DNA from 4 places in the Gracilibacillus sp. D59 genome. Region 2 is predicted to be linked to each of the others. Evidence: riboswitches for the same ligand, from Rfam matches in the RefSeq annotation. Region 2 holds a riboswitch; each other region holds the start of a gene.
What was found. A riboswitch is a leader RNA that binds a small molecule or an ion and turns the genes downstream of it on or off. The one in region 2 is predicted to bind thiamine pyrophosphate.
Positions count from the first base shown of each region.

Region 1 (7,709 bases), on a different contig from region 2:
TTGTAGTTATCTTAGAAGCCAAATCAGCTAAATCATACTGATCTTCATGTGTGATCCAATTAGGCTGAAAACCATCAGTTTCATCATAACGAGGTATGAGGTGAATATGTAAATGGAAGACAGATTGCCCAGCGGCCTCCTCGTTATTATTAAGTATATTAATTCCAGCTGGTTGAAATGATTCTTTTAGAGCATTTGCAATTTTCGGTACTCGTGCAAACAGTTTAGCTGCAAGTGCATCATCTGTTTCATATATGTTTTTAGTATGTTTTTTAGGTATGACTAAGGTATGGCCTTTCGTCACTTGACTAATGTCAAGGAATGCGTAAACGTCTTCGTCTTCATACACTTTTGCAGAAGGGATGTCACCTGCCACAATTTTGCAAAAAATACAATCTTCATGTGTTCCCATTTATCGATCGCTCCTTCTATTGATAAGTCTTATTATGCAATAACATCTACTTATATGTCTAGAACTTTAGCACCATATTCATGGAGTGAACATCTTTCCAGTTAGTGGTGCTATTCGCTTTATATCTATTATACATTATTTTTAATCTACTTTAAAACGACAAAGGGAAAAAAATAGCAGGAGTGCTACAAAACGATATATCGTTCTGTAACACATCCTGCATGAAGGGGAGAAGTTGTTGCTTTATCCTCGAACCGGGGAAGATTCATGTCGGATAAAGTGAGTGATTATCAAATATAAAACAATTGTTGATCCATTGTTTTTATCACTAAATGAAAGGATCGATATAACACTTTTTCTTTACCCCTTCATCTAATAGTTTGCTCATTAATTTTTTCTTTATTCAATTAAATTTTGGTATAATGAATAGGAAATGGTAATACGTATAATGAAGTGAAAATAGAAGGGACGGTAAATGATGGAACCTTTACTACATATTAAAGATCTAGAAGGTGGATATACACATAAAAATGTCCTACATGGTATTTCATATGATGTGAAACAGAATGAAATTGTCGGATTGATCGGTTTAAATGGTGCAGGAAAAAGTACGACGATTAAACATGTGATCGGATTAATGCAAGCAAAGAAAGGAATTGTCTCTATCAAAGGGAAGACATTCCAAGAAGCACCTGAAAGTTATAGACAACATTTTTCTTATATCCCGGAAATGCCTGTTTTGTATGATGAGTTAACATTAGAAGAACATTTGCGGTTAACAGCTATGGCTTATGAGTTACCAGAAGAAGTGTATCAGGCCCGTGTCACACCTTTGTTAAAAGAATTTCGATTAGAAAAGAAGTTAAAATGGTTTCCGATCCATTTTTCCAAAGGGATGAGACAAAAGGTGATGATTATGTGTGCGTATCTGGTCGAACCTGATTTGTATATTGTGGACGAGCCTTTTGTCGGATTAGATCCACTTGGAATTCAATCCTATCTGCAATTAATGAATCAAATGAAAGAGCAAGGTGCAGGTGTATTAATGTCTACTCATATCTTGGCAACGGCAGAGCGTTATTGCGATCGTTTTGTTATTCTTCATGATGGCTTGATTCGTGCAAAAGGTACCCTGGAAGAATTAAGGGCTGCTTTTGACCGTCCAAAAGCAACATTAGATGATCTTTACATCCAATTAACGAAAGAAGCCGATCAATATGCTTAATGCACATCGATTATTTGTTGAACGTTTATCTGCACATATGAAAGAACTAAGCCGTTATTTACGCTATATAGTTACAGGTCATATCGTGATCGCTATGGTGTTTATTGTCTCGGCCATGTCTGTTTATTACCAGCGGTTTCTAGAGGATATTCCTGACTATTTTCCATCAGCCTGGGTAATCGCGATTGTATTAGGTGTGGTAACCGCACACAGTCCGATTCAGACATTGTTAAAGAGGGCGGATATTGTATTTCTAATTCCTGCTGAGTCTCAACTTTCTAGTTATTTTACGCGAACTTTAGTCTACAGTTTTGTAACCCAGATTTACTTATTTGTCCTAGCGATGGCTGCTGTTGCACCGTTATATATGGCTGTTTTTTCTGAAAACTCGTCTTATGGGTTATTGTTCGTCGTATTGCTTATTATTAAAGGATGGAGCTTAGTGGCGAATTGGTGGATGTTACGTATTCGCGATAAAAATATCAGAGTCATGGATAAAGTTGTCCGTTTCTCCTTAATTGTGACGTTAGTTTATTTTTTTCTTGCTCAGGAGATAATCTTTTTAGCGGTGGTTACTGTTTTGCTGATTGTTCTTTTTGCCACTAATTATCAAACAGCTAGGAAACATAAGGCGTTAAATTGGGATTTGCTAATCGAGAGTGATTATTTGCGAATGCGCTCCTTTTACCGATTAGCCAATATGTTTACAGATGTTCCACATTTGGAAACACAGGTAAAAAAGCGCCATTGGCTATCGCGTTTGTTGACAGGATCGCTTCCTTTTCAACAGAAACAGGCGTATCCTTATTTGTATCGCTTAACAACAGTTAGAAGCGGAGAATACCTAGGCATATATATAAGACTGCTTGTCATTGGCGGGTTACTGATTTACTTCGTACCCAATCCATGGCTAAAGCTTATTTTTGCCTTATTATTTATGTATATGATCTTTTTGCAAGTGATCCCATTATGGAAGCACCATGCAACATTAGTATGGTTAGATCTTTATCCAATTGCACAACAAGTAAGAGAACAAGCATTTATTAAATGGATGCAGCAATTGATTTTCGTTGTCGCCCTTGTCTTTATTTTATTTCTGATCATTATCGGCGAGTGGTTAATGGGCATATTGATGGCAATTGCAAGTCTTATGTTTATCTTATTTGGAATCCCGAATTATTTGACCAAGAAAATTGGTGAAAATAATGTAAACCCGTTTCAATAATTGAAACGGGTTTTTTCATAAGTAAAGAAAGCATATAATCCGCGGTATCGACGCATTTGTAAGCAGAGTAGCCATTTTGAAATAGCTTGTACAGGAAACCATCGCTGCGGCTGTCCACTTCCCTTTCCACGGGATTTTCGCCTAAGCTAACTTTGGTAAGCAAAGAGCGCTTACCAAAGTGGATCTTAGTCGAAAATCATTCCGTAGGAGTGGAAGTGGACGGCCTCCGCTATGAAACTGTTCTACAACGTTTGTGACTGCTAACTTCTCGAGCTTTCTTAACCTGTGTAATAAAATTGGAATGTCAGCGAGTACATTCATAGTAGAGCAATAATTAGCGTAGGCGTCCACTTCGACTCCTGTGGGATCAGCGTGATCTGAAGATCCACTTTTGTAAAGCGATCTTCTTTACAAAAGTTAGCTGAAGACACGCCCCACGGAAAGCGAAGTGGGCAAGCCGCAGCGGTTGTTACGCCTATTATTCATGTCAAAATAACTACTTTGGATAGGACCGGGTGGGCTTTCCCGGTTTTTCTTATACTGTTAATAGTCCGTAAAACCCCGTTGATGGAAGTTCTACTTTATCATTTGAGTGCTAGGAGAAGCGGGATCGGATGGCTTTGTGCGTCCGCATGGAGTTATCCATTTTCATTCAACGTAGCAGCAATCAACATTTTTGCCGCTATTTTCATGGCTCGCTCGTCAAAATCAAACATCGGGTGATGGTGAGGTACGAAGCCATTTTCGATTTGGGCTCCTGTAAAGAAATAGGCACCAGGTATTTCTTCTAAATAATAGGCAAAATCTTCACCTGTCATACTTGGTACAATCATTTCAGCCTTCTCTACTTCTTTCACCTGTTCGGCAGCAGCTAATACCTTTTCAGCATGCTCTGCATGGTTGACAACAGGTCTGTATCCGTAGGTATAATCAAAATCATAGGATACATCATAGCCAATACATGTGCCTTTTAGCACTTTTTCGATTTCCCCTTTTATAAAATGTTGTACGTCCGGATTAAAGGTGCGTACCGTTCCATCAATCATCGCTACATCTGGAATAACATTGTACGCATCACCTGCATGAAATTGTCCGATCGATAGTACAGCTGTTTCTAATGGATCAATCCGTCTTGAGACAATTTGTTGTAGATTCGTTACAAGTTGTGAACCAACTACAATCGGATCTTTCGTCTGGTGTGGAATTGCTCCATGACCACCTTTTCCTTTTATTTCAATGGTGAAGTGATCTGCTGCTGCCATAAAGTTCCCACGTGATGTTTGAACGAGACCATAGGGTGTATTTGTCCAGAGATGAGTGCCATAAATGACATCAACATTCTCTAACACGCCTGCTTCAATCATTGGCTTGGCACCACCAGGGGCAAGTTCTTCAGCATGCTGATGAATGAAAACTACTGTGCCAGCAAGTTCTTCTTGGTGGTTTTTTAATACTTTGGCAACGGCAAGTAATGTCGTCGTATGACCGTCGTGTCCACAAGCATGCATAACACCGTCATTTTTAGATTTGTATGGCACATCCTTTTCATCTTGAATCGGCAGTGCATCAAAGTCAGCGCGTAATGCAACGGTTTTACCAGGCTTAGCACCTTTTAAGGTGGCTACAACACCGTTACCCCCGATATTTGCTTGATAGGGAATGTCTAATATTTTATATTGTTCCTGAATAAATGCTGCTGTTTTATGTTCTTGAAAGGAAAGCTCCGGATATTGGTGTAAAAACCTGCGCATTTCCACCATTTCATTATATAAATCATCAATTTCCTCATATAAAGTGTTCATCATGTCCTCACCCCACAGAAGATTTTCTTTTTATCACGGTGCTAATCGTCCGCAAAATCCCTACTTCAATGTTTGAGTGAATCTAAGAAGCTAAATGGGGATAACGGATGTTCACACCCTGATAAATTTCGCTAACCATCAGTGGGAGTCAAAAATCCCCACTGATGGAAGTCTTACTTTATTATACCATAGATTCCTAGATTTTCGTTTTTGTAAGCAGGTGGATATTATAGAACAAAAAAACAACCTCCAAACAAATGGAAGTTGTTTTTTCTATATTAAAAAAAGGGGGGGGTTAGTGAATTATTGAAAGCTCTTGTCTGACAAAAGTCGCTCTGTTTCTTCTTTATGACTAGTTTCATCTGCAATAATATCTTCTAATTTCACAACTAGTTCGGTTAAACCAAGCTCATCTGCTTGTTGTTTTCTTTTTTCATAACGCTCAATTGTTTCTTTTTCAGCTTGATAAGTAGCTTCTAACAAATCTTTAACATCTGTTAGTTGTTCGACTTTTGCTGGTGTTGTAGTTGGAGTACCACCTAATGTTTTGATTTTGTCGGATAAATATAAAGCATGTCCAATCTCATCATTTATTTCATCTTCAAAAAATGGTTTCAAAAAGGAACGATATAATCCAGAAACAACGGATGCATGGTACGTATACATGATCGTTGCCGCATATTCATTTGCTAAATCCTCATTTAATCCATCAATTAAAGTTTGTAATTTTTCTTGATCTTGGGCCATTAACTTCAACATCCTTTCTTATTTATGTTTCCATTATATGTCTACCCTTATGGAGAAATATTAAACATATAAATCGGATTATTTTTTGTTGGCGAATGTTTAATCCTATGTTATCCTTTTCCTGTAAGTAAAAAAAATACGAATGAACACTAGGGGAGCCATTTGGCTGAGACGAATCTTCGGACCCTTTGAACCTGATCTGGTTAACACTAGCGGAGGGAAGTGGTAGAAAAGCGATAATTAATTGAAGCTTTCGATACATACCACTCGTCCATGCTGGATGGGTGGTTTTTTATTTCCTTTAGGTCAAAGGAGGTTGTACCAATGCAAGGAATTCACCTAATTTCCAATGGCAGATTGACAGAAAATGATTTGCAGTTTGTGCCAGAGAATATCGATAAGGTTGATTTTATTCACCTTCGGGAAAAGACTAAAACAGCAAAAGAAATAGTGGAAATGATTGATTTGTTGGTAGAATCAGGTGTACCAGCAGATCGGATCATTATCAATGACCGTGTAGATGTAGCATGGGTAAAAAAGTGTAAAGGAGTCCAGCTTGCATTTCATAGTATTCCAGTTGCAGATGTAAAAAACTCCTTCCCAATTCGTATCGGTAAGTCAGTACATTCCCTGGTCGAAGCCATCGCTGCGGAACAAAATGGCGCGGATTTTCTACTTTATGGCCATATTTTTCCAAGTAATTCTAAACAAGGCATCGAACCAAGAGGTGTAGCTGCGTTAACAGAACTTACCGAAAATGTTTCGATTCCTGTTATCGCCATTGGCGGAATTACCGAACTAAATATGAGCGAAGTACTGGATGCTGGTGCTAGCGGTGTGGCAATTATGTCAGGAGTATGGGATGCCGAAGATCCTACCAATGCATTGAAGTGTTACCGCAAAGTGTTCGACAAAAGGAAGGAGGGACATCTTGACTAAACGATTCGATCAAATCATTGTTGGCGGTGGAGTTATGGGAGCATCGATTGCCTATGAATTAAGTAAAAGAGGTTACCATGTACTACTGTTGGAAGAGAATATAATTGCTGGTGAGGCATCGAGTGCTGCAGCTGGCATGTTAGGCGTACAAATGGAGTTCGAACAGGACTCACCATTATTTCGCTTTGCCAAAGAAAGCCGTGACTTATATTCTCGTTTAGCAAAAGATTTACTGGAAGAGAGTGGTATAGATATTCAGTTAATCGAGAAGGGTGCATTGAAGTTAGTCTATCATCAAGATGAAATCGATGATCTCAAAAGAATTGCAAGTTTTCAAACACAACAAAAAGTGGAGGCAAAAGTGATTTCACCGGCAAGTATACCGGAAAAAGAACTTGCTACCGATTTTTATGCAGCTCTTTATTGTCCGACAGAAGGTCAAGTATCAGCGCCACATGTAACGAAAGCATTTGCGAAAGCTGCAGAACATTATGGTGCTGTGATTCAAGAACAGACGAAGGTGCAAGATATCCTGAGTGAAAACGGGAAAGTCAAAGGCGTGAAGACAGATGAAAAAGTGTACACCGCTGAAAGTGTCATCATGACTTGCGGTTTTAAGAGTTCTCATTTTTCTCGGTATGTTAATCAACTTACACCTGTGAAAGGCGAATGTCTGTCCGTTGTTACGGAAAAGCCTCTTATTCAATCGACCATTTTTACAGAAGGTTGTTATCTCGTTCCCAAAAGAGGTAATCGAATCATTATTGGCGCAACTTCAAAGCCAAACCAAACCGATAAAAACGTGAAAGTAGCAAGTGTTCTTCATTTGTTATCACGGGCCAAACAGATACTTCCGGCATTAAATCAGGCAACCATAGAAGAGGCCTGGGCAGGTGTACGTCCACTAACAAAAGATGGTCTTCCCTATTTAGGAGAAGTACCAGGTGTATCAGGATTATATGTCGCAACTGGCCATTACCGAAATGGTATATTGCTAGCACCGAGAACATCAACATTTCTAGCAGATATCGTCGAAGGGAAACAAGTCAATCAAACTTATTTGGAGGCGTTTTCGTTAAAGAGAGAAAGTATCATTTCAGTGTAGAAAGGAGGGCTGATATTGGAGATTATCGTGAATGGAGACCCGCTAAAAGTAAGAGAAGGTATCACTAATATTGAAGAATTAATCCAAGAATTGCGTTTGGAGAAGAAATCATTAATTGTGGAGCATAACCAAACCATTTTAAAAAAAGAAAAACATAAAGAAACGGCAATTTCAGAGGGTGACAAATTGGAAATTGTTCATTTTGTAGGAGGAGGATAACACAATGCTTAAAGTAGGTAATTATACATTCAATT
Region 1 covers NZ_JBQQCK010000013.1:131,194-138,902, reverse strand. Annotated here, with positions in the region: gene ACTWP4_RS19020 (HIT family protein) at 1-412, opposite strand, end outside; gene ACTWP4_RS19015 (ABC transporter ATP-binding protein) at 891-1,637, shown strand; gene ACTWP4_RS19010 (ABC transporter permease) at 1,630-2,862, shown strand; gene ACTWP4_RS19005 (M20 metallopeptidase family protein) at 3,501-4,667, opposite strand; gene ACTWP4_RS19000 (ferritin-like domain-containing protein) at 4,968-5,411, opposite strand; TPP riboswitch at 5,553-5,649, shown strand; gene ACTWP4_RS18995 (DUF561 domain-containing protein) at 5,736-6,350, shown strand; gene thiO (glycine oxidase ThiO) at 6,343-7,455, shown strand; gene thiS (sulfur carrier protein ThiS) at 7,471-7,674, shown strand; gene ACTWP4_RS18980 (thiazole synthase) at 7,679-7,709, shown strand, end outside.
Region 1: it holds a riboswitch for thiamine pyrophosphate, as region 2 does, so the genes downstream of both, ACTWP4_RS18995 (DUF561 domain-containing protein) here and ACTWP4_RS19420 (ABC transporter substrate-binding protein) in region 2, are expected to answer to the same signal.

Region 2 (7,709 bases):
CTTGATATTATTGTTAACCGCCTGTGGTACATCTCTTGATAATGGGAATAAAACACAAGGAGATTCAAGTAATGAAGGGCATAATGAGATGGAGGGGTATGTGGCAAGTGTAGAAGATAATCGTGTATTAGTTGTCGAGAACCGATTGGATCCAACAGTTACTGAGTTTGATCCACAGCAACATGACGAGGCAGGAAATGCGATTTATTTTAGTCTCGAAGAAATAGAAGATAGTATGACTAATTCACTAATCAGAGGCGAAAAAATTCAAGTTACCCATGGTGCAGTGGCGGAATCCTATCCTGGGCAAAGTAGTGCCGTTGCCATAAAAAGAATAGTTGACGAAGACCATGATGTAGTAATAAAGCTTGATCAAACACTAAATTTAATGGTACTGGAACAATTTATACAACAAGTAGAAAAAAGTGAAGATGCTATTATGCGAGTTGTCCAATATACGACAGAAGGCGATCCGGTTTTTAACAATTATATGTTCGAAAATGGAGAACATAGTATAAAAGTGGATGCAACCCAAGATAACTTTGGTGTGGCTGAAACAATAAGAGACGTATCTTGTCCACAATTAGAATATTATTTAATAGATAATCAAAACATAATGTTCGAACTGACAGGTTGTGACAATGAGGGTGGAGCATTAGCGATCGCGAGTCTTCCTATTGCAGATATCATTGTTCCTGAAGATATTTACCATCGTATCGAAGTCATCGTAAATGATGAAGTCGTATTGGATTCAAACGATAAAAATGAAATAGGAGAGATAATTACAAAAATTCGTGAAGGTACACCACAATCAGTGATGACGATGACTATGATGGCACCAGAAGGAGAAATCAAATTGTATGGCAAAAATGGAACCATTCAATTTGATTATCAAAAGGCAGGAAATGTGATCCGTTATAATACATTTGTAGAGGCTGGTTTAACATTTGACTAAACATGGGGAATACTCCATGTTTTTTACTAAGCACAAATATCTTGAAATCGAGATAAACGTATGATAAATTGTATTTATCTCAGTATCGAGATAAATACATATATTATCTCAGACTGGGAAAATATAAAGTATCAAAGAAGCAAAGGAGTTTTACAAATATGGTAAAAGTTGCAGTAGTTTATTACAGTTCAACAGGTATAAACTATCAATTAGCGAATTGGGCAGCAGAAGCAATAAAAGAAGCAGGAGCGGAAGTGAAAGTAGTACGCGTTGCTGAGACAGCACCGGAAGAAGCAATCGCACAAAATCCAGGCTGGAAAAAACATGTAGAAGAAACTAAAGATGTCCCTGTAGCAACGACTGAAGATCTAGAATGGGCGGATGCTATTATTTTTAGCACTCCAACACGTTTTGGAAATGTAGCATCACAAATGAAACAATTCATCGATACACAAGGTGGTTTATGGGCGTCTGGTAAGACAGTAAACAAAGTAGTAAGTGCAATGTCATCTGCTTCTAATCCACACGGTGGACAAGAAGCAACAGTTTTAAGCCTTTATACATCTATGATGCACTGGGGGGCAATCATCGTTCCTCCAGGATATTCTGATGATTCATTATTTGCAGCTGGCGGTAATCCATATGGGACAAGTGTTACGCAAAGCCAGGAAGATGGTTCCATGGTAGAAGATGTTCAAGCAGCAGTTAAACATCAAGCAAAACGTGTCGTCGAAGTAGCAAATAAAATTCATGGATAAGACTAGGTAAGAATTTTAAAATAAATCCTTTTAAATAATAGAGAGAGTAGCAATAATTTTTTTGTTACTCTCTTTTTTTACATATTCGCCCCCGAAATCTCCTCATATCAGTGACACCGTATATTCCAATGGCTGTAGATGGCGGAACATATTAAACTCCACCATGTAAAAAATCCAAATAGAAGTATGAAGAACTGAAGCGAACACCTAAAAATCCGACTTGATCTTAGCTATGAATTCTTGCGAAATGGTCCAAGCCCAAACAGATAAGAATTACGAAAATCTTACATTTTTCAAAGATTTTTTCATACAATTCTTTTAGAGGTGATAATAGTGACAAGAGTATCATATAACGAAAGTGACATTAATTTAATAGCAAGAATGTTGAGGGCAGAAGCCATTGCTGAAGGGCGACTAGGGATGCTCATGGTTGGGAATGTTATTGTAAATCGGGCAAAAGCTGATTGTTTAGATTTTAAGGATGTAAGGACTATACGTGATGTAATTTTTCAAGTTCAAGGTGGAAATTATTCTTTTGAAGCAGTACAAAAAGGTAGTTTATTTTATAGACCAGCAAGAGAAGTGGAGAAAAGGTTAGCACGACAAGTTGTAAAGTATTGGAGAAAACATCCTTCTAAATATTCTCTTTGGTATTTTAATCCGTATGCTGAATGTCCACCTACATGGTATGGTCAACCATTTGCAGGACAATATAAACAACATTGTTATTATGAACCACAGGCTAATACATGCGGAAGTGCTTATAGATTTTAACAAATACACAATACATTGGGGGGATTTTGATCGTTATCGATCAACACTCCCTTTAGTCTACTAGTAATATATATGTAGATACACTGAAAACGAAGAGTGTAGATAAAAGTAAAAACGAGAAATATTCTTTTTTTTCGATAACTAACATTTCAATAACCCGAACAGAATTAGATAATCCTAAAGAAAATAGCATAGCAAAAAGTAATAAAGTCGGAGAATCAGTTGACGGATTTGAACTTACTAACCCCGTAATAGATATCAATAACACTCGAACTGCAAAATAAATCGTTAAAACACTAAAAATAATGTCTATAGCTAAAAATAACTTATTTCTCTCTAAATACTTTTTTTGAATCTTTTCTCCTATTTTCATTTTCAGCCCTCCTTATAGCCATGTATACGATTAAATTAAGCTGTCATAAGCATAATCTCTTCTGTCAATATTTTAACATAATATTCCAAAAAGTTGAAATTAATCCATAAAAAAGACGAACATTTAATGACCGTCAGTTGAACTCATGCATCTGTTAGATAAAGTAAAATTGTTAACAATTTCAAATTTTTTCTTTTATTGTAGTCGTACGGTTTAAATAACCTGTACAAAAAGACCTTCCCCTTGAAGCCATTCAGCTATGAAAACATCTTTGTAGTCAGTAATATTATAAGTGTTTAATTGTGATTTCAGCCAAGATTCATCAAAGCCCAAATCAATGATTTCGTCCCATAAAACTTCTCCGTCTCTTATCAAAGTGATTGGTACGGAAACTACTTGTGAAGGCATATTAAAATCTTCCTGAGTCGTTTTTTGATACTTTGACTTTTTTAAAATACTAAGCGATCCGTTTGCCTCTAAATAGCAAAAGGCGACTTCACGAATAGAAAAGGTTTCACTTTGTCGAAGTAAATTTTGTAATTGATTTAAATTCATTCGATTTTTCTTTAATGCTTCACGATCAACAATTCCATTTTTGATAAGAGCAGAAGGTTTCCCTTCAACCAAACCTCTGATTGCAAGGAATTTTTGACTTAAATACTCAACGAAAAAAAGTAATCCTCCCCAAATACACATAGAATAAATAATATAAAGGACGCCTATTTTATGATCGTATAAAGCATTTCCAATTAATTCTCCTAAAACAATAGCTGCTATAAAAGTGAACGGGGAAATTTGATTAATGATTTTTTTTCCTACAAATTTCACTATGATAAACAAGAAAAAAAATCCAACTATAAGTTCAATTGTTAAGTACATAATTTTCATTTATATACAAACTCCACTTTTTTAAATTTGTTCAACCGATACTAGTAATATTTTGCATGATTTTCACCTGAATATGTATCGATATTACAAATCAATCAGATAGGTGCTTTAAACCTTTTCTGTAAAAAAATCGATATCATCATTCTTTGATTCAATCTACTTCATTAGCTTTGTTACTTTTCTATGTTATTCTTCTTGTTTATGTTCAAAGCAATATATAAAAGTAAACCAAACGCTCCTCTACCAAGCAATACCAGACCGAATTCTCCAATTAGTAATAAGACATAAGTTACAATCATACCAAGTAATACATATAAAAATACTTGCATTTAAATATCCTCCTTACCAAAACTTTAATATTTCTTCTTCCACAATACTGCAATGTAATTAGAGTGTTGGAAATAGCTATTGTCGGTTGGAGAATTTGGTATGTTAATTAGTAGGGTTAATAAAACTTGATCAAAAGTACGAATTATGTCAAAGTAGAAGGTAGTAATAGAATAATGAATGTAGGGGGACCGGTGTTGCCGGTTGAGACTGTATCCGTAAGATGCTGACCCTTAGAACCTGATCTGGTTAGCACCAGCGTAGGGAACATATGAGATAATAGTATCTATATGCGCCCTAGGCAATTCGTCTAGGGCGCTTTCTTATATGTTCCTCTAAAAAGATAATATAAATAGGGGGATTTCATCATGAAAAAATTTTTAATTGCAATCATAGGTTTGTTTATTTTGGCAGGATGTGGGAATGAAGAAAAGACACAAGAAGAATTAGAGAAAGTTACCTTAGTATTAGATTGGACGCCAAACACTAATCACACCGGACTTTATGTAGCCGAATCAAAAGGATATTTTAAAGAAGAGGGCCTTGATGTGGAAATTGTCATGCCAGGTGAAGCGGGGGCAGATCAAACTGTAGCTTCTGGCCAGGCAGAATTTGGTATTAGTTATCAGGAACAGGTAACAGAAGCACGTACTCAAGATATACCACTCGTTTCGATTGCTGCAGTTATTCAGCACAATACTTCCGGTTTTGCTGCACCAGTGGAAAAAGGAATCACATCACCTGCTGATTTTGCAGGGAAAACGTATGGTGGTTGGGGTGCTCCTGTTGAATCTGCAGTTATCGATGCGTTAATGAAACAAGAAGGTGCATCTGTAGAGGATGTAGAAATCGTAAATATGGGAAATACCGACTTTTTTACAGCAGTTGAACGTGATGTTGACTTTGCCTGGATTTATTATGGCTGGACAGGAATCGAAGCCGAACTTCGAGGAAAAGAAATTGATATGATGTATCTCACGGACTATTCGGAAAAACTAGATTATTATACGCCAGTTATTACAACAAATGAAGAGATGATTGAACAAAACCCGGAAACCATTGAAAAATTTATGGCTGCAGTAAGTCGCGGCTATCAAGATGCAATTGATCATCCAAGTGAAGCTGCTGATATCTTAGTTGATGCCGTACCAGATTTAGATGAAGAATTAGTCCATGCAAGCCAAGAATGGGTATCGCCAAAATATCAAGACGATGCAGACAGATGGGGCGAGCAATCAGCAGAGGTATGGAGTAATTATGCCGAATTCATGTTTAATAATGACTTGTTAGAGCGTGAACTAGACGTTGAAGCAGCGTTTACCAACGAATTTTTACCAGAATAATGGAGGGATCGCAATGGCTGAAGCATTAGTTAGTGTACAAATCATTCCAAAGACACCAAAAGGAGAAGATTCAATCCCTTTTGTTGATGAAGCAATCAAAATTATCGAACAAGCGGGGGTCAAATATCAAGTCAATCCATTAGAAACAACCATGGAAGGTGATCTTGTAGATTTATTATCTGTTATCGAAAAAATGAATCATCGTATGCATGAGTTAGATTGCCCAAGTGTTATCTCACAAGTTAAAATTTATTCTCATAAGAATCATAAAGCTTCTATGAGTGAATTGACCAAGAAATATCGTTAAATGGGAAAAAGCGGTCACTAAACAATAAAAAGTGGCCAGTAAATAGGAGCATGTTTTATGTTTAGAAAGTCATTTTTACCAGTCACAGTGATCATTAGTATTTTAATTATATGGGAAGTTTCCAGTCGCATCTTTGATATTCCGACCTGGGTCCTTCCTGCACCAACTGTTATTATTCAGGAAGCGATCAGCGGCTGGAATGACTACCAGCACCATATATTTTCGACAGTTTTGTTGACTGTTTGCGGACTAGCTATTGGTGTTAGTGTAGGGTTGATTATTGCGGTAGTCCTTCATGTTTTGCCCAAAATTCGAGAAGCACTATATCCACTGCTTATCATGTCACAAAATATTCCGATTATTGTGCTCGCACCACTGCTTGTTATTTGGTTCGGATTTGGTGTAACGCCGAAATTATTAATTATTACTTTAGTATGTTTTTTCCCAATCGTTGTATCTACCATAGATGGATTAAGGCATACAAACCCGGAATTAATTCATTACATGAAAATGGCTGGCGCTTCGAAAAAGCAAATTTTCATGAAGCTTGAATTGCCTCATGCGGTTCCACAAATGTTTTCCGGCTTAAAAATCTCAGCTACCTATAGTGTAATGGGTGCTGTAATATCTGAATGGTTAGGTGCCAATGAAGGAATTGGTGTATACATGACGTTGGCTTCATCATCGTTTCGAACTGACAGGGTATTTGTTGCCATTTTATTTATTATGATTTTATGTCTGATTTTTTTTGCGATTATCATTGCTGCTCAAAAAATCATATTAAAATGGCATCCGGGTAAGGAGGATCAATAATGAGTACACTAGAACTCGAGAAAATTACAAAAAGCTTCGGTGAACAGACGATTCTGGATAACCTGGATTTACAAGTGAATGATGGTGAATTCGTCTCCTTACTAGGACCGTCTGGAAGTGGGAAAAGTACAATTTTTCATCTAATCGGCGGGCTCTATCAAGCAGACCTTGGCACGATTCGATTGGATAATGAAACGATTAATGGTAAAAGAGGCGCTATTAGTTATATGCCGCAGACACCATCGTTATTCCCGTGGCGTACGGTTTTAGAAAATGTTATTTTAGGTATGGAGTTATATCAAAAGCCTGATAAAGAAAAAGCGCTCGCGATGTTGGAAAAGGCTGGATTAAAGGATTATGCCAACGCCTATCCACATGAATTGTCAGGTGGAATGCGTCAACGTGTTGCATTTGTACGCAGTTTATTAAGCCCACAATCTTTTATATGTCTAGATGAACCTTTTTCAGCATTAGATGAGTTCACAAGGTTAGAAATGCAAAAATGGTTATTAGCTATCTGGGAGCAAGAACGGCCCTCTGTCTTATTTGTGACACATAACATTGAGGAAGCTATTTTCTTATCAGATCGAATTCTTGTCTTAGGTGCGAAGCCTGCTAAGGTCATCAACGAATTCAGCATTGATTTTAATCGTCCGAGACAGGAAGAATTAACCTTATCGACAGCATTTCTTGAAAAGAAAAAAGAAATCTACCAAACATTACGAGGTGTATTGGATGTTTGATGCACATATTCATTTGGATTGGTATCAGCCAAATCAACAAAAAATAATTATGGATACATTAGAAGTGGATGGTATGATTGCCGTATCAAGTGATCTGAAAAGCTGTGAAAAAGTTTGGCAATTATACAATCAGTATCCAAAAGTTTTTCCGGCTTTTGGCTGGCATCCGGAACAACCACTTCCAACTAGTCAAGAAATAGCACAAATCGAAACTTTGATTCATAAACACCATGATCAGATAGTTGCCATTGGCGAAGTGGGTTTACCTTTTTATAAGAGAAAAGAGGAGCCCAATCTCCGTTTGCAACCTTATATTGTAATATTAGAACGATTTATGATTTTAGCCGCGCAATATGATTTGCCGATTGTTTTGCATGCAGTATATGACGATGCGGTGACGGTATGTGATTTATTAGCAAAGCATGGCG
Region 2 covers NZ_JBQQCK010000014.1:90,656-98,364, reverse strand. Annotated here, with positions in the region: gene ACTWP4_RS19450 (DUF4362 domain-containing protein) at 1-955, shown strand, start outside; gene wrbA (NAD(P)H:quinone oxidoreductase) at 1,114-1,713, shown strand; gene ACTWP4_RS19440 (cell wall hydrolase) at 2,047-2,487, shown strand; gene ACTWP4_RS19435 (hypothetical protein) at 2,540-2,860, opposite strand; gene ACTWP4_RS19430 (DUF421 domain-containing protein) at 3,074-3,748, opposite strand; gene ACTWP4_RS19425 (hypothetical protein) at 3,922-4,077, opposite strand; TPP riboswitch at 4,250-4,359, shown strand; gene ACTWP4_RS19420 (ABC transporter substrate-binding protein) at 4,444-5,418, shown strand; gene ACTWP4_RS19415 (thiamine-binding protein) at 5,432-5,725, shown strand; gene ACTWP4_RS19410 (ABC transporter permease) at 5,783-6,538, shown strand; gene ACTWP4_RS19405 (ABC transporter ATP-binding protein) at 6,538-7,281, shown strand; gene ACTWP4_RS19400 (TatD family hydrolase) at 7,274-7,709, shown strand, end outside.

Region 3 (7,709 bases), on a different contig from region 2:
GTCATTATTGTTTGTATTATTGTAGTAATCGGTGTACTAGCATTGTCGATTTTGACTTTAAATAAAGGGTATGGTTATAAGCATACTATTGATCCATTACCAGACGAACAGGAATATAATGAAGAAAAAGAGTCCGATGAAAATGAAAACAGTGACCGATAACAATTAATCGGTCACTGTTTTATTCTTAAAGAGAAGCCTTATATATCGCAATCGCATCATCACGGTTCAGTTTCTTGAAATTACCGAATTCCGGTCTTGCGATCACTGTTTTATCAGCCATTTCCTCGATACTGTCTTCATCAATATTATAATCAGCTAGGCGGGAGGGTGCTTCGATACTATTCCAGAAAGCACGTAGTTTAGCTATTCCTTCTAAGCCAACTTCTTTATCTGATTTACCATTTGGATCCACATTGAATACGCGGACAGCTAATTGCTTAAAACGATGTACGTTTTCATCGATCGCATATTCCATCCAATTTGGGAATAGAATTGCTAGACCCCCACCATGTGGAATGTCATGGACAGCTGAAACGGCATGTTCCAAGTTGTGTGTTGCCCAGTCACCATGGTATCCCATGTTTACCATTCCATTTAAAGCCATCGTACCATTGTATAGAACTGTTGCACGATGTTCTTCATTTTCAAGGTCTGCTAATAATTTTGGAGCTGTTTCTACCATCGTTTGTAGAATTCCTTCTACCATACGATCCTGTAATAATGTATTTTCTTCATGATGAAAATAATGCTCAAGTGCGTGTGACATAATATCAACCATACCATAAATCGTTTGGTCTTTCGGTACTGTTTTGGTGAAAACAGGATCCAAAATGGAGAAAGCTGGATAGGTATAAGGACTGCCCCAACCATGCTTTTCATTTGTTTCCCAATTTGTAATGACAGATCCAGGATTCATTTCAGAACCTGTTGCTGCTAGTGTCAAAACAGTTCCGAATGGAAGTGCGTCGGTAGCATTCGCCTTCTTAGTTACAATATTCCAAATATCATCATTTGATTTGGCTCCTGCTGCAATTGCTTTTGTACAGTCAATGGTACTTCCACCACCAACAGCAAGGATGAAATCTATTTTTTCTTCTTTGCAAATGTCAATACCTTTACGTGCTGTGGTTACACGTGGGTTTGGTTCAACACCACTTAATTCAAATATCTTTTTATTTTCTTGCTTTAATATATCAATAACCCGATCGTATAATCCGTTTCGTTTAATACTTCCGCCGCCATAGACAACAAGAATATTATCGCCGTAACTTTGTAATTCTGTTTGTAAGTTCTCTAATTGCCCTTGACCGAAATATAACTTCGTCGGGTTATGAAAAATGAAATTTTGCATGCTTTTACCTCCTTGGAATCAACATCCACTATTAAATATGGCAATAATCTAAGTTTGTGTAAAGTATAATGCTTTTATGTTCTTTAAAGATAATAGTGTGTAACTAATACCGGTTGAAATCTGATGATTTTCTCCACTTTAATTAAAAGGAATGTTTAATAATTGAAGGAAAAGGAATAGTACTGGTAGAATAAATAATATAGAACAAAAAGCAAACGTTCTAATTTAATTTGAAGGAGTGGATAGAGTGAGTAACAAATTATTTACATCCAAAGCAACTGCACAAGGTGGCCGTGACGGTCATGTCAAATCAGATGATGGTTTAATTGATTTAAACCTGGTAAATCCAGCTGGTGATGGTGATGGAAAAGGCTCTAATCCAGAACAATTATTTGCTGCAGGTTATTCTGCATGCTATGACGGTGCTTTGAACTTAATGGCATCTAAACAAAAAAAAGATATTGATTCTTCTATTACGGCAGAAGTTAGCTTATTAAAAGATGAAGCTGACGGAGGATTCAAAATTGGTGTAGTACTTAACGTAGAAATCAAAGGCGTATCACAGGAAGAAGCAGAAGAACTAGCAAAACAAGCACATGACTTCTGCCCATACTCAAAAGCAACGAGAGGCAATATTGATGTAGAACTAAAAACAAAAGCTGTATAAATAATAGAAAGAGCACGGTTTTTTGGAAACCGTGCTCTTGTTATTAGATAAGAAAAACCCTTTTTTATTAAGAACGATTTTTAAAGTAATCAGTAAATGCGTGAATGAATTCAATTCCCTGGTACAACCAGACGCTCAATGCTGCAAGGGAAAATAGACCAATCATAAAGAATCTAAACCACATGATAATACCTCCTTCAAATTATTTTTGTGGAAGGGGTACGAATGTGATCAGATAATTAGATTGATAAAATACTGCATGCAAATAATGTCGTGCTACGAATGATTGTTGAAGAGAGTAAAGAATCAGGGATAATAGTAATATTCCAATCATTAATCGACCTTCATTAAAAATACCTTTGTCTGCCGATGAATCATGATAGTCAGCATCATAATAATAAGTCGCATGTAGTTCTTCGTTTAATTCAATGTTAAATACATTAGATTGATAATTTGATAGTGTGATAAAGTGAGAAATGGTTAACATTATCATGACAAAGATGAGGGATTTTCTCATAGCTACAACCATCTCCCTTTCTTATTACATACATCCAGTATACACCTGATATACAGAACGGTAAAGTTAAGTTCTTTATCACGGTACTAACCGTCTGAAAGACCACCACTTCAAGCTTCAAGTAACACAAGAATAAGGTTAGGGTTAATAGACGCTAACACCCTGATCATAGTCTCACTTTATATAATATGTTATTACTTTTTTATCCAAAATAGCACACGAAGAGCAAAACAGATTATAAAACTTTCTTATTTCTACTTGCTCCTAAACCGAAACCGGTCATAAGTAATGCAATAAATATGATCGTTAGAATAGAAGGCTGCCAATCGTTCGTGATATCAAAAATAAGACCAACAACAATTGGTCCAATTGATGCTAACAAGTAACCAAAAGATTGAGACATACCTGATAATTCAGCTGCTTGTCTTGCGTTAGTGGTTCTTAGTCCAAGTAAGGCTAATGCTAAACTAATGCTTGCCCCTAACATAATACCAATTAACGTAATCGCAATGGTGGATCCAATAATATCAGGCTCAAAATACAATATGCTATATCCGATAAGTCCAGACAAACCAAAAACTGCGACGACAGGCTGTTGATTTTTTAGTTTACTCGCGATAACAGGTGTGAAGAAGGTAGCAGGCAAACTAATGAATTGCATATATGCTACATACCATCCAGCAACTGATCCCGAAAACCCATTGGAAATCAAAATTTCAGCTAACCATGAGATCGTCACATAAAATAAAAAGGACTGTAACCCCATAAAACAGGTCACCTGCCAAGCAACAGGTGAACGCAATAATTTGACTGTGCTCGGTTCAAACAGTTCACTATCTTCTTGAAGGGGCGCTTTATTCATCGCCACTAACCAAGCAAAAATACCAATGATCGTTAATATGCTCCAACTAGCTAATGACCATTTCCAGCCGAGTCCAGCAGTTGTTGTTAATGGAACGCTTAACCCAGATCCTAATGCTGCAAAAATAGACATGGAAGTAGTATAAACACCGGTCATTAAACCAATCTTAGTAGGAAAATTACTTTTAATAAGACTTGGTAAAATGACATTAATGATGGCGATTCCCACACCAATTAATGTGGTCCCGATGAATAATAAAGTAATGGATGCAGTGGAACGAACCCAAATACCAATTAATAATGTTAAAAGACCGTAAAGTAATGCTTTTTCATTACTTGTTCGATTGGCAATTCTTGGAGCAATTGGTGACATAAAAGCAAAGGCTATGAGAGGTAGACTGGTTAAAAAGCCTGCGCTCCAATTATTGATGGATAAATCTTCACGGATTATTCCAATAATGGGCCCGACAGAAGTAATGGCGGGTCTTAAATTAAAGGCTAATAGAATAATTCCTGTAATAAAAAGAATAGTATAATACTTCTTTGCTAAATGTTGATCTGTTTTCATTTGTTCACCTTATTTCTATGGTATAATTAACAATTGCCATACAAAATATGCTAAAATAAGTAAGAAACTATCATTGGATTTAGCATTATAATAGAATAACATATATAAATCACAAGTAAAAGTTAAGTAAAGTGAAGGAAGGTCTATAATGGAGAATAAAGTCGTTAAAGAATTACTTTCATGGTTGAAGGCGTTGTTGGTTGCTATTATAATCGTACTCCTATGTCGGCACTTTTTGATTACACCTTCAGTTGTCAAAGGTGAATCGATGATGCCGAATTTAAAAGATGGAGACCGGATCATTTTGAGTAAGATAAGCAATATAGATCGTTTTGACGAAATTGCCTTCGAAGCACCAGATTCAAACGATAATTATGTGAAAAGGGTAATTGGCTTTCCTGGTGATACGATCGAGATGAGAGATGATAACCTGTATATTAATGGGGAACTTTATGAAGAATCATATCTTGATAAGTACAAATCTTTGCTTTCTGAAGGTCAAAAGCTTACAAATGATTTCACTCTTAAAGAATTAACAGGAAAAGAACGTGTTCCCGAAGGCAAAATATTTGTTTTAGGGGATAATCGAAGAGTTAGTAAAGATAGCCGTCAATTTGGGTTTGTTAATGAAGAAGCTATCATTGGAGATGTCAAAATGCGGATCTGGCCGATTGATTCATTTGGGATAATTAATTAGAGACGGGAAAACTTGACATTTCATCGTATCCATGTTTTATTGGTTATAACTTCATAATAAATTCCGCTAGGGGTGCTGCAAGAGCAGCTGAGATAAGAATCGATTTCTTGATCCCTTTGAACCTGAACTGGTTAAAACCAGCGTAGGAAAGTGGAGTCGGATGGTGTGTGAATACATGCACCTTTATTTTTTGATATGGATTATTCAAAGAGCCGCTCCGCTACCCGCGAGCGGCTTTTTTATGGAAATATATATTTTTTGTGGAGGCAGTAGACATGACATTTAGTCAAGAATTGCGAGTAGCGGCAAATGATATTTACCAAGGTATTTTTGAACACCCTTTTGTAGTGGGAATTGGTGAAGGGAACCTACACAAAGAAGCAATCATTCATTATGTAAAAGCAGATTTTGAGTACCTTAATGCGTTTATGAATATTTATGGTATTGCCATTACGAAAAGCACTACAAGAGAAGATATGACGTATTTTTATGAAAAAATCGGCTTCATCTTAAATAGTGAAATTCATCCACATCATAATTTGTGTCGTGTTGCAGGAGTGGACTATGATGAATTGCAAGGATATCCTCTGCCACCGACAGCTGATCATTATGTAGCACACATGAAAAGTGTAGCTCAGCAAGGAAGTATAGGTGAATTAATTGCAGCCTTGTTACCTTGTCCATGGACCTATTTGGAAATCGGACATTATTTAAAAGATAAATATCAACCGACAGAGCAACACCCTTTCTATGAATGGATTACATTTTACGCAAAAGAAGAAACAGCATCCGTTACGACTGAATTATGTGAACGTTTAGATAAGTGGGCAGAACAAGTAGGAGAAGGAGAAAAACAAAAAGCAAAATTAGCCTTTATGAAAAGCTGTCAGCTAGAGTATTTATTCTGGGAGATGGCATATAACGTTGAAGCATGGCCATTTTCATTAGATGGAAAGGGGAATTAAAATGCATAAAGTAGCGTCAGCACTAACAATAGCTGGAACCGATCCATCGGGTGGTGCCGGTATTCAAGCAGACTTGAAAGTGTTTCAGGAACGAGAAGTTTATGGTATGAGTGTGATTACCTCTGTAGTAGCGCAAAATACATTGGGAGTTCAAGATGTGCAACACTTGTCCATTGATTTTATTGAAAAGCAATTAGATGCTGTATTAACAGATATCCCACCGCAAGCAATCAAGACTGGGATGATCGCTACTGTCGATATGATGAAATTAATAGCAGAAAAACTAGCAAAAACGAACATTCCTTATGTTATTGATCCGGTTATGGTGGCGAAAAGCGGTGATTCCTTAATGGATGAAGCATCAAGACAAGTTATTCGTGATACGCTAATTCCTCTTGCTACAGTAGTAACACCCAATATACCGGAAGCGGAAATTTTAGTAGGTTTTGAGATTCATCATAATCAGGACGCAGAAAAAGCAGCGAAAGTGATTGTGGATGATTTAGGTGCAAAAGCAGCGGTTGTTAAAGGTGGCCACCTGCAAGGGGAAGCTGTGGATGTTTTATATGATGGTAAAAATCTTCATTATCTAAAGGCAGATCGTTTTGATACGAAACATACGCATGGAACAGGCTGTACCTTCTCCGCTGTCATCACTGCTGAACTGGCAAAAGGTAAGACAGTAAAAGACGCAGTGGCAATCGGAAAGGATTTTATTACAGATGCCATTCAGTATCCTTTAGAGCTAGGTCATGGCCATGGTCCGACAAATCATTGGGGATACAGATTAAAAGGTTTACCTCATAAAAGGGAGGCATTCAAGTGAGCCATTTAATTGAGGAGGTACGAAAGCAGCAACCATTGATTCATAATATTACAAATCAAGTAGTAATGAACTTCACAGCAAATGGACTATATGCTGTTGGTGCAGCACCTGTAATGGCGAATGCCAAAGAAGAGGTAGAAGAAATGGCGCAGATTGCAAGTGCTGTCGTATTAAATATTGGGACATTAACAAAAGAGCAAGTCGATGCGATGATTTTAGCAGGTAAAGCTGCCAATCGAGCAGGGGTACCTGTTGTGTTAGACCCGGTGGGTGTCGGTGCTACCACATTCCGAACAGATTCCGCTAAGCGAATCGTACAGGAAGTCAAGGTAACATGTATCAGAGGGAATGCAGGGGAAATTTCCAATTTAGCCGGAGTTGATGCTCAAGTTCGTGGTGTCGAAGGTTCAAGTAGTATCGATGTACAACAATTAGCAGAGTTAGCTTTTGATACATTACAAGTACCTCTTGCTATCACTGGGGAAAAAGACGTGGTTATCAACCAAGATGAACGAGTTATAATCTCCAATGGTCATCCACTTCTAACAAAAGTAACTGGTGCAGGGTGTTTATTATCAGCTGTTATTGCGTCCTTCTTATCGGTAAGTGAAAACGTGATAGAAGCTGTGACTAATGCACTTAGCTATTATGGAGTGGCAGCAGAAAATGCTGCAGAAATGCATACCTATCCAGGAAGTTTTCAAATAGCATTCTTGGATCAATTGTTTGTAGTAGATGGAGAAGAAGTCAACAAGAAAAAACAAATAACTAGGAGTTCTTAAAAGAATGAAACGTGATGTATTGCAAGTTTATTTTATACTCGGAAGTAATAATACGAAAGAAGATCCCTTATATGTACTAAGAGAAGCGTTAAAGGGTGGTATTACCCTTTTTCAGTTTCGCGAGAAAGGCCGAGGTGCTCTTGAAGGAGAAGCTAAAAAGCAATTAGCCATTCAAATGAAAGAGCTATGTCATCAATATCATGTCCCTTTTTTAGTCAATGATGATGTGGAATTAGCGCTGGAAATAGAGGCAGATGGTGTTCATGTAGGACAGGACGATATGTCGATAAATGAAGTGAGAAAAATTGTCCCTGCTAATTGGCTTGTTGGTGTGTCATCAACTAATGTAGAGGAAGCAGTTCAGGCAAAGAAAGACGGTGCTGACTATATTGGAGTAGGCCCAATTTATAGCACAAATACGAAAGAGGATGCGAAACAACCAATTGGGGCAAAAGGTTTACAGGAAATAAGA
Region 3 covers NZ_JBQQCK010000004.1:64,494-72,202, reverse strand. Annotated here, with positions in the region: gene ytzI (YtzI protein) at 1-162, shown strand, start outside; gene ACTWP4_RS08715 (iron-containing alcohol dehydrogenase) at 188-1,354, opposite strand; gene ACTWP4_RS08710 (organic hydroperoxide resistance protein) at 1,602-2,021, shown strand; gene ACTWP4_RS08705 (hypothetical protein) at 2,224-2,538, opposite strand; gene ACTWP4_RS08700 (CynX/NimT family MFS transporter) at 2,774-3,967, opposite strand; gene lepB (signal peptidase I) at 4,116-4,664, shown strand; TPP riboswitch at 4,723-4,830, shown strand; gene tenA (thiaminase II) at 4,940-5,629, shown strand; gene thiD (bifunctional hydroxymethylpyrimidine kinase/phosphomethylpyrimidine kinase) at 5,631-6,455, shown strand; gene thiM (hydroxyethylthiazole kinase) at 6,452-7,237, shown strand; gene thiE (thiamine phosphate synthase) at 7,242-7,709, shown strand, end outside.
Region 3: it holds a riboswitch for thiamine pyrophosphate, as region 2 does, so the genes downstream of both, tenA (thiaminase II) here and ACTWP4_RS19420 (ABC transporter substrate-binding protein) in region 2, are expected to answer to the same signal.

Region 4 (7,709 bases), on a different contig from region 2:
TTATGCCGCAACAATTTGAAAATAAGGCAAATCCAGATATTCATCGTCAAACAACAGCTCTTGAAATATTAGAGCAGATGAATCATGAGTTGGATGGCTTTGTCGCCACTGCTGGAACTGGTGGGACCATTACAGGTACTGGTGAAGCATTAAGACAACAACTTCATGATCTACATATAGCTGTCGTGGAGCCAAAAGGTTCACCTGTATTATCTGGTGGAAAACCAGGTAAACACAAACTAGTTGGTACAAGTCCTGGTTTTGTTCCAGATATCTTAAACACTTCTATTTACGATGAAATTATCCAAATTGGTGATGAAGATGCGATTAACACATTTAAACGTTTAGCAGCAGAAGAAGGACTTTTCGTTGGTCCATCTGCTGGAGCAGCCGTTTTTGCTGCCATTCAAGTAGCAAAAAGGCTTGGTTCAGGTAAAAAAGTAGTCTGTATTGCTCCAGATACCGGAGAACGATATTTAAGTATGCATTTGTTTTAATACTTGATGTTTTAAACAAGATTCTTGTAAGTACACTTTCCGTAGTGACTTTAAAAAGGGTATATAATTTTAGGTTCACTAAATGCTCAAAGAGATCAGTAAAAACTGATCTCTTTGTTGTAAGTTAACGAAATAAATAAGTGTCTAACCGTCTATCTAGTCGAAACACTTATACAACTTCAAAATTAAAAGGGTCCAAAATACGGTCCTGGTCCATATGGTCCTGGCGGAAATGGAGGTCCATAAGGTGGATAATCGTAATAAGGAGGATATGGTGGGTATGGGTACGGCCCTGGATGACCGCCTGCGATTTCGCTTCCTAAATAACCTAACCCAAAACCTAACAATCCTGCCCCTAATGGTCCTATAGGTCCAAAAAATCTTTCGTCTGGATGTGGTGGTTGTTGTGGCTGTCGAAATTGTTGAGGTGCCATCTGATAGTGGTGATGATGCATAAAGCATTCCCCTTCCTTCAGTAAACTTTCATCACTTGATAGTAGCCTATGCACCAATTACAAATTGGGATAGGATATTCACCTATTTTTGAAAAAATAATTTAAAAGGTGGTTTGTACATTGAAAATAATCGAAAAAGAAAATGTGAATTGGGAAGACCAGTTTTTACATCAAGACGTGCCAAGTATTACACCTTATTTAATACCAGATAATCAAACAGCACCTATTATATTAGTTATACCAGGAGGCGGATACGGTCATCGTGCATATCATGAAGGGGAGCCAGTTGCAAATTGGCTCAATCAAAATGGAATACATGCCTGTGTTTTAAGATACCAGATTGCACCGATATCAGAACAAGAAACTATTGAACAAGCACAGCAGGCCTTACAATTAATCAAAAGCAAGAGAAATGATTGGGGTTTGAATGATCATAATCAAATAGGCGTGTTAGGTTTTTCAGCTGGTGGGCACCTAGCTGCAGTGGTCAGTAATCATCACATTGAGACAGAGGGTTTCTCCTCAAGGCCTGATTTTCAAATCCTTTGTTATCCGGTAATTACAATGGGAGAGTTCACACATGAGGGAAGTAAAGCGAATTTACTTGGTGAAAATCCAAACCAGTCATTGATTGATCAATATTCTTGTGAGAAAATTGTACATGAAGATACCCCGCCAGCGTTCATCTGGTCAACCGCAAATGATCAATCGGTATTATCCATTAATAGTTTAAAATATGCGGAATCATTACAACGGTATCAGATTCCGTATGAGTTACATATTTATCAAGATGGCAGACATGGTTTGGGGCTTGCTGAAGACCATCCGAATACGATGGACTGGAAAAATGCTTGCTTACGTTGGTTAAACGCTTATATAACAGAAAGTGAGGAAGATTAATGGCAAAAGTAAAAATGCTCGTACAATCCACCTATAATAAAGAATTACTGCGAGCAGGTAAAATATACGAAATCAATGATGAAACAGCAAAACGCTGGGAAATTAGCAGAATTGCTGAAATCATCGAAGAAGAAAAACAAAATTAATGTAGTTCCAGTAGCTTTCGTAATTTTAATCGGAAGCTATTTTTTTGATCATCGGTAAATTTTTTCGGTCCTTTTGTTCGTAAACCTGCTTTTCTGGCTTTAGCATTCACATGGCGTTCTTGTAACATTCGGTTGATTTTTTCTTTTGAATAAATGAAGCCAACGTGATGCATCACTTGGCATCCTTTCTCTAAACAAAGTGCTGCTAGTCCGTAGTCTTGGGTGATTACTAAATCATTACGCAGCACCATTTGTACGATTCGATAATCAACTGCATCAGACCCGTCGTCTACATATTTTACAGTTACATGTTGAGGCGTTTCTTTTATTGAGAAATGACTGTAACTTTTTACTACTATTACATTGAGCTGATAGGTTTTGGCTTCTTCTATAATAATATCGGTCACAGGACAAGCATCTGCATCGACATATATTTTCATGATATTCGCTCCCTTCTCAAAAATAGTAGGTATAAATAGTATAGCAAAATCGACAAAATTATAGTATGATTTTCTTAGTCTATCAATAGAAAGTAAGGGAAATAAATGAAAAGCTATTTAGAAGAACAACAAGAACAAATGCTGAGAATGTTAGAACAGTTAGTCAATATCGATAGTGGCTCATACGACAAAGAAGGTGTCGATAAAATTGGAGCCGTCATGAAACAATATTATCAAGACATTGATTTTGAAGTGGAGGAAGTGAAACAAGAGGAATCAGGCAATCACTTGATTGTTCGAAAAAAGAATGTGGATCCATCTAAACCAACTATTTTGATTCTTACACACATGGATACCGTGTTTGAAAAGGGAACAGCTAAGGAAAGACCTTTTAGTATAAAAGGGAATCGAGCATATGGTCCAGGTGTCATCGACATGAAAGCAAGTCTTGTTTCTGTATATTATGCGATTAACGCATTGCTAGAAAGTGAGAAAGAGTCTGTTGGACAGGTGGAAATATTATTAACGAGCGATGAAGAAATAGGTTCTCAAACCTCTAGAGAGCTAATCGAAAAACATGCCCGGAATAAAAAATTTGCATTAGTAATGGAACCAGCCCGCAAAAACGGTGCGATCGTCTCAGCGAGAAGAGGTAAAGGTCTTTACACATTGGAAGTAATCGGGAAAGCAGCTCATTCAGGTATCGAACCTGAAAAAGGAAGAAGTGCGATTGAAGAGTTAGCGTATAAAATTATACAATTGTATGATATTACCGATGAGGAAGAGGGCATTCATGTCAATGTAGGCTTAATTGAAGGTGGAACTTCAGTGAATACAGTTTCTGATCATGCAACAGCTCAAGTCGATGTACGCTTCCGAACACAAGAGCAAGCAGAAGAAATAAAGGAACAAATCGCTACAATTATGGCCAGTACCGAAGTAGACGGGACCAAAGTCAACATGGAAGGGGATATCAATCGCCCGCCAATGGAAAAAACGGAACAAACAGAAAAATTGTTACGTATTATTAAACGAGTTGGAGACGAACTAGATATTTTTATTAAAGATACGGAAACTGGTGGCGGATCTGATGCTTCATTTACCTCTGCATTAGGTATACCAACCGTAGATGGTCTAGGACCGGTAGGAGGAAGAGCCCATCGAGAAAGCGAATATCTCGAATTAGAATCCTTCATCCCGCGAACACTTCTTCTAGCACATGTCATCGATGAATTAGCAAAATCATAGGCGAATTTGTTTAGATACGAAAAAACGCAATTCACTTATAAAAGTGAATTGCGTTTTAAATTAACCTGCATCATAATTTTCTTGTAGAAAATGTAGCTGATGTCTTAATAATTGCATCTCTTCATCATTTAAAGGTACTAACGGTAAACGAACTCCTCCAACATCGATTCCGTTTATGCTTAATGCTGCTTTTATCGGTGTTGGACTTGGTGCCATAAACATAGATTGCATAATCGGTAGCAAGAAATGATGTAATTCCTGTGCCCGCAACATATCCCCGTTTTGACAAGCAGCAATCATATCGTTCATTTCGTTTCCAACAATATGTGAAGAAACAGAAACAATTCCATTTGCCCCAATAGCAACAGCTGGAAGTGTTAAGTTATCATCTCCACTATATAATGAAAAGTCCTGATCTGTTTCTCGAATAATTTTGGTCATCACATCGAGATTACCGCTAGCTTCTTTTACGGACACGATATTGTCAATTTTGGAAAGTTCAATAATGGTTTCAGGATTAACATTAATACTCGTTCTTCCTGGAATATTATACAACATCACAGGTAGAGTAGTAGATTCCGCAATCACTTTAAAGTGTTGGTATAAACCTTCTTGTGATGGTTTATTGTAATAAGGTGCTACAAGCATGATGCCATCTACACCGATCGTTTCCGCTTTTTTCGTCATCTCGATAGATTCGCGCGTATTGTTTGACCCGGTCCCAGCAATAACTGGCACCCGGCCATTAACTGTTTTAACGGCGTATTTTATCAAAGATATTTTTTCTTCTTTTGATAGTGTCGGAGATTCACCAGTCGTTCCTGTAACAACTAATGCATCTGTTCCATTTTGAATTAAGTAGTTAATTAAGCGCTCTGTTTTTCCGTAATCAATTTCTCCATTTGGATCAAAAGGAGTAACCATTGCTGTTAATACACGTCCAAAGTTCATGATACATCCACCTCTATTCAAAGATTTAAAACAATTTGACTATTTCCATTGAATAGAGGGTATCTCATCACCAATGTTAATAAAAAAGATGCAACAATGAGGGTCTCATTGTTGCATCTGGTTTTACACTGGATTCGATGCGTGAGATAGCCCTCCATATAGTTCGTCACTATATGACAGCCCTGCATTTATTCAATGAAGGACCAGTAATTTAAGTTGATGTATACTTAGATTACTTCGGCAAATTCCCCTTTCCATAGCTTTCTCTGGCGACATCAGCCTCCAACTATGTACTAATGGTTTTTGCACCTCTATTCTCACTTCAATAAAAAATTGAAGCAAAATATTTAATTGTTTTACGTTGTAACCAACTATATCAAAAAATATCGATTAGTGCAATCCGATTTATTAAAAAATTTCTTGACAATATGGAAAAATTTGATATGATGTAATCGAATTAAATATTATCAACACATTCCACTAGGGGTGTCTTTTAAAGACTGAGATTAAAGTAATACTTTAAGACCCTTAGAACCTGATCTGGTTAACACCAGCGTAGGGAAGTGGCTAGTATCTAATATATTGCAATCCTTTTATATGGATAAGTATAGCCACTATCTCTACGTTTGTATGGATAGTGGTTTTTTGTGTTTGAAGGGGGCTTGGCACAATTAAAGGGAACGTAGAAGGCGTAAGCCTAGATCAATACTTATTACAAAAAGGAGATGTGTTTAATGAAAAAATCTTTAACATTAACAGATATTTTAGTAACGATTGTCATTGCCTTTATTTTTAGTGTTATTTACAAACTTTGGGGTCCATTATACAGCTTAATTGGAGTGTTTGGCTTACACCTAGACCAATTAATTTATGGTATGTGGTTTATGGCAGCTACAGTAGCTTTCCTTATCATTCGTAAGCCAGGGGTTGCTTTATTGGCAGAACTTGCTGCTGCCCAGGGTGAATTTTTATTTGGTGGACAGTGGGGAATATCTTTACTGTTATATGGCCTTGTACAAGGGTTAGGCTGTGAACTGATTTTTGCAATGTATCGATACAAAAGTTATCGTTTATATGTTACCTGTTTGGCAGCAGTGGGAGCAACAATAGGTTCACTCATTTTAGATGTGTTTTATGGTTATATCGATTCATTAGCCGTTTGGAATCTTACATTATTGATTGTTGCCAGATTAATAGGATCGATATTGATCACCGGTGTGTTTGCCTACTATTTAGTAGAAGCATTGGACAAAACAGGTGTTACGAAAGCTATTCGTCCCATTTCAAAGGACGATTACAAAAAGTTGGACGATGAGATGGGGTAAACTGAGATGTTAGAAATTAAAAATATGCGAGCAAAATATCCAAGCGCGGCATCTTTATTATTTAAAGATTTTTCATTATCCATTAATAAAGGGGAGAAAGTATTACTTGTCGGTCCTTCAGGTTCTGGGAAGTCTACATTACTCCAAATCATGGCCGGCTTAATACCAGACGTTATTGAAATGCCTTTAAAAGCAGATAAACAACAAATATCAGAATCGTACGGCATGGTTTTTCAAGACCCAGATGCTCAATTTTGTATGCCATATGTAGATGAAGAAATTGCGTTTGTATTGGAAAACCGAAATACTCCAAGACAAGACATGGATGATTTAATTTGCCAATACCTAACCCAGGTTGGATTACAATTAGATGATTATCACGTTTCGATCCAACAATTATCTGGTGGAATGAAACAACGTCTTGCGATAGCATCTGTCTTAGCATTAGAACCTGAAGTGCTTTTTTTAGATGAACCAACCGCTATGCTAGACCAAGTTGGTACTAAACAAGTTTGGGACACCTTGAAGAATGTCTCAGAGGATAAGACAGTGGTGATTGTAGAACACAAAATTGATCATGTATTATCATTAGTTGATCGAGTTATCATCTTGGATGACACTGGTTCTATAGTGGCCGACGGTGAGCCAAACGATATTTTTAATCAATTCCGCAGTAAACTCTATCAATATGGGATATGGTATCCCCATATTTGGGATGATTATGCAAGTCAATTACCAGAACAGTCGCATAATGAACATAGTTATCAACCACTTGTAACCATGCAATCTTTTTCCGGTTATTATCAGAAACATTTAAAAATGCATGTCGAAAATGCGGTAATTAACCGAGGAGATTGGATAACAATAACCGGTGAAAATGGTTCTGGTAAAAGCACGCTTATGCTGGCAATGATGCAATTAATTAAAACATCAGGAGAGATTAGTTATTTTATAGCGGAGGATATAAGAACATGCGATTACCGAAAAATGGGGTATGTTTTTCAAAACCCTGAACTGCAATTTGTGAAAAACAGTGTCTACGAAGAACTTGAGCATTCATTAAAGCATAGCAATGTGCCACAAAAACAGTTCGCAAACAGAATAGAAGCACATTTGACCAAATATAATTTGTATCATGTTAAAGACCATCATCCATATCAATTATCTATTGGTCAAAAGAAACGTTTAAGTGTAGCAACTGCAACAATAGCAGATGTTGATATTCTGTTATTAGATGAACCGACCTTTGGACAGGATGCTAAAAATACCTTCCAAATGCTCGAACTTTTCGAAGAATGCAGGAAAAATGGTGTCACCATTGTGATGGTTACTCATCAGACTGAAATAGTAGAACTATACGCTACCAAGGAATGGCGAATAAAAGATGGAAAAATCACAGATATCATTGATCTTTCCAAACAGTTCGAAAATACGTTGAAGGATGATATGTATGTCAATCAGTATTAATTACCAATCTACATGGTTGCATCGGATAAATCCCAGTTTTAAATTATTGATATTGACCGCATTGTTTATTGGTATGCTATTTGTGCACAATCCCAATTTTTTGTTATATATGATTATTGGTGCTCTTCTACTATATCTTTTTGGTACCGGACATACCTGGAAAGTAATCGGGTTGTTAGCTATTCCATTATTGATTATTTTTCTTTCATCTTCTACAACTATGATCTTTTTTGGTGAAGGGGAAACTACCTGGTTTAAATTAGGCTTAATCCATATAACA
Region 4 covers NZ_JBQQCK010000009.1:59,463-67,171, forward strand. Annotated here, with positions in the region: gene cysK (cysteine synthase A) at 1-497, shown strand, start outside; gene ACTWP4_RS15210 (hypothetical protein) at 683-952, opposite strand; gene ACTWP4_RS15215 (alpha/beta hydrolase) at 1,073-1,852, shown strand; gene ACTWP4_RS15220 (hypothetical protein) at 1,852-1,998, shown strand; gene ACTWP4_RS15225 (YaiI/YqxD family protein) at 1,995-2,438, opposite strand; gene ACTWP4_RS15230 (M20 family metallopeptidase) at 2,544-3,686, shown strand; gene dapA (4-hydroxy-tetrahydrodipicolinate synthase) at 3,747-4,640, opposite strand; lysine riboswitch at 4,777-4,959, opposite strand; TPP riboswitch at 5,110-5,216, shown strand; gene ACTWP4_RS15240 (ECF transporter S component) at 5,372-5,962, shown strand; gene ACTWP4_RS15245 (ABC transporter ATP-binding protein) at 5,969-7,429, shown strand; gene ACTWP4_RS15250 (energy-coupling factor transporter transmembrane component T family protein) at 7,413-7,709, shown strand, end outside.
Region 4: it holds a riboswitch for thiamine pyrophosphate, as region 2 does, so the genes downstream of both, ACTWP4_RS15240 (ECF transporter S component) here and ACTWP4_RS19420 (ABC transporter substrate-binding protein) in region 2, are expected to answer to the same signal.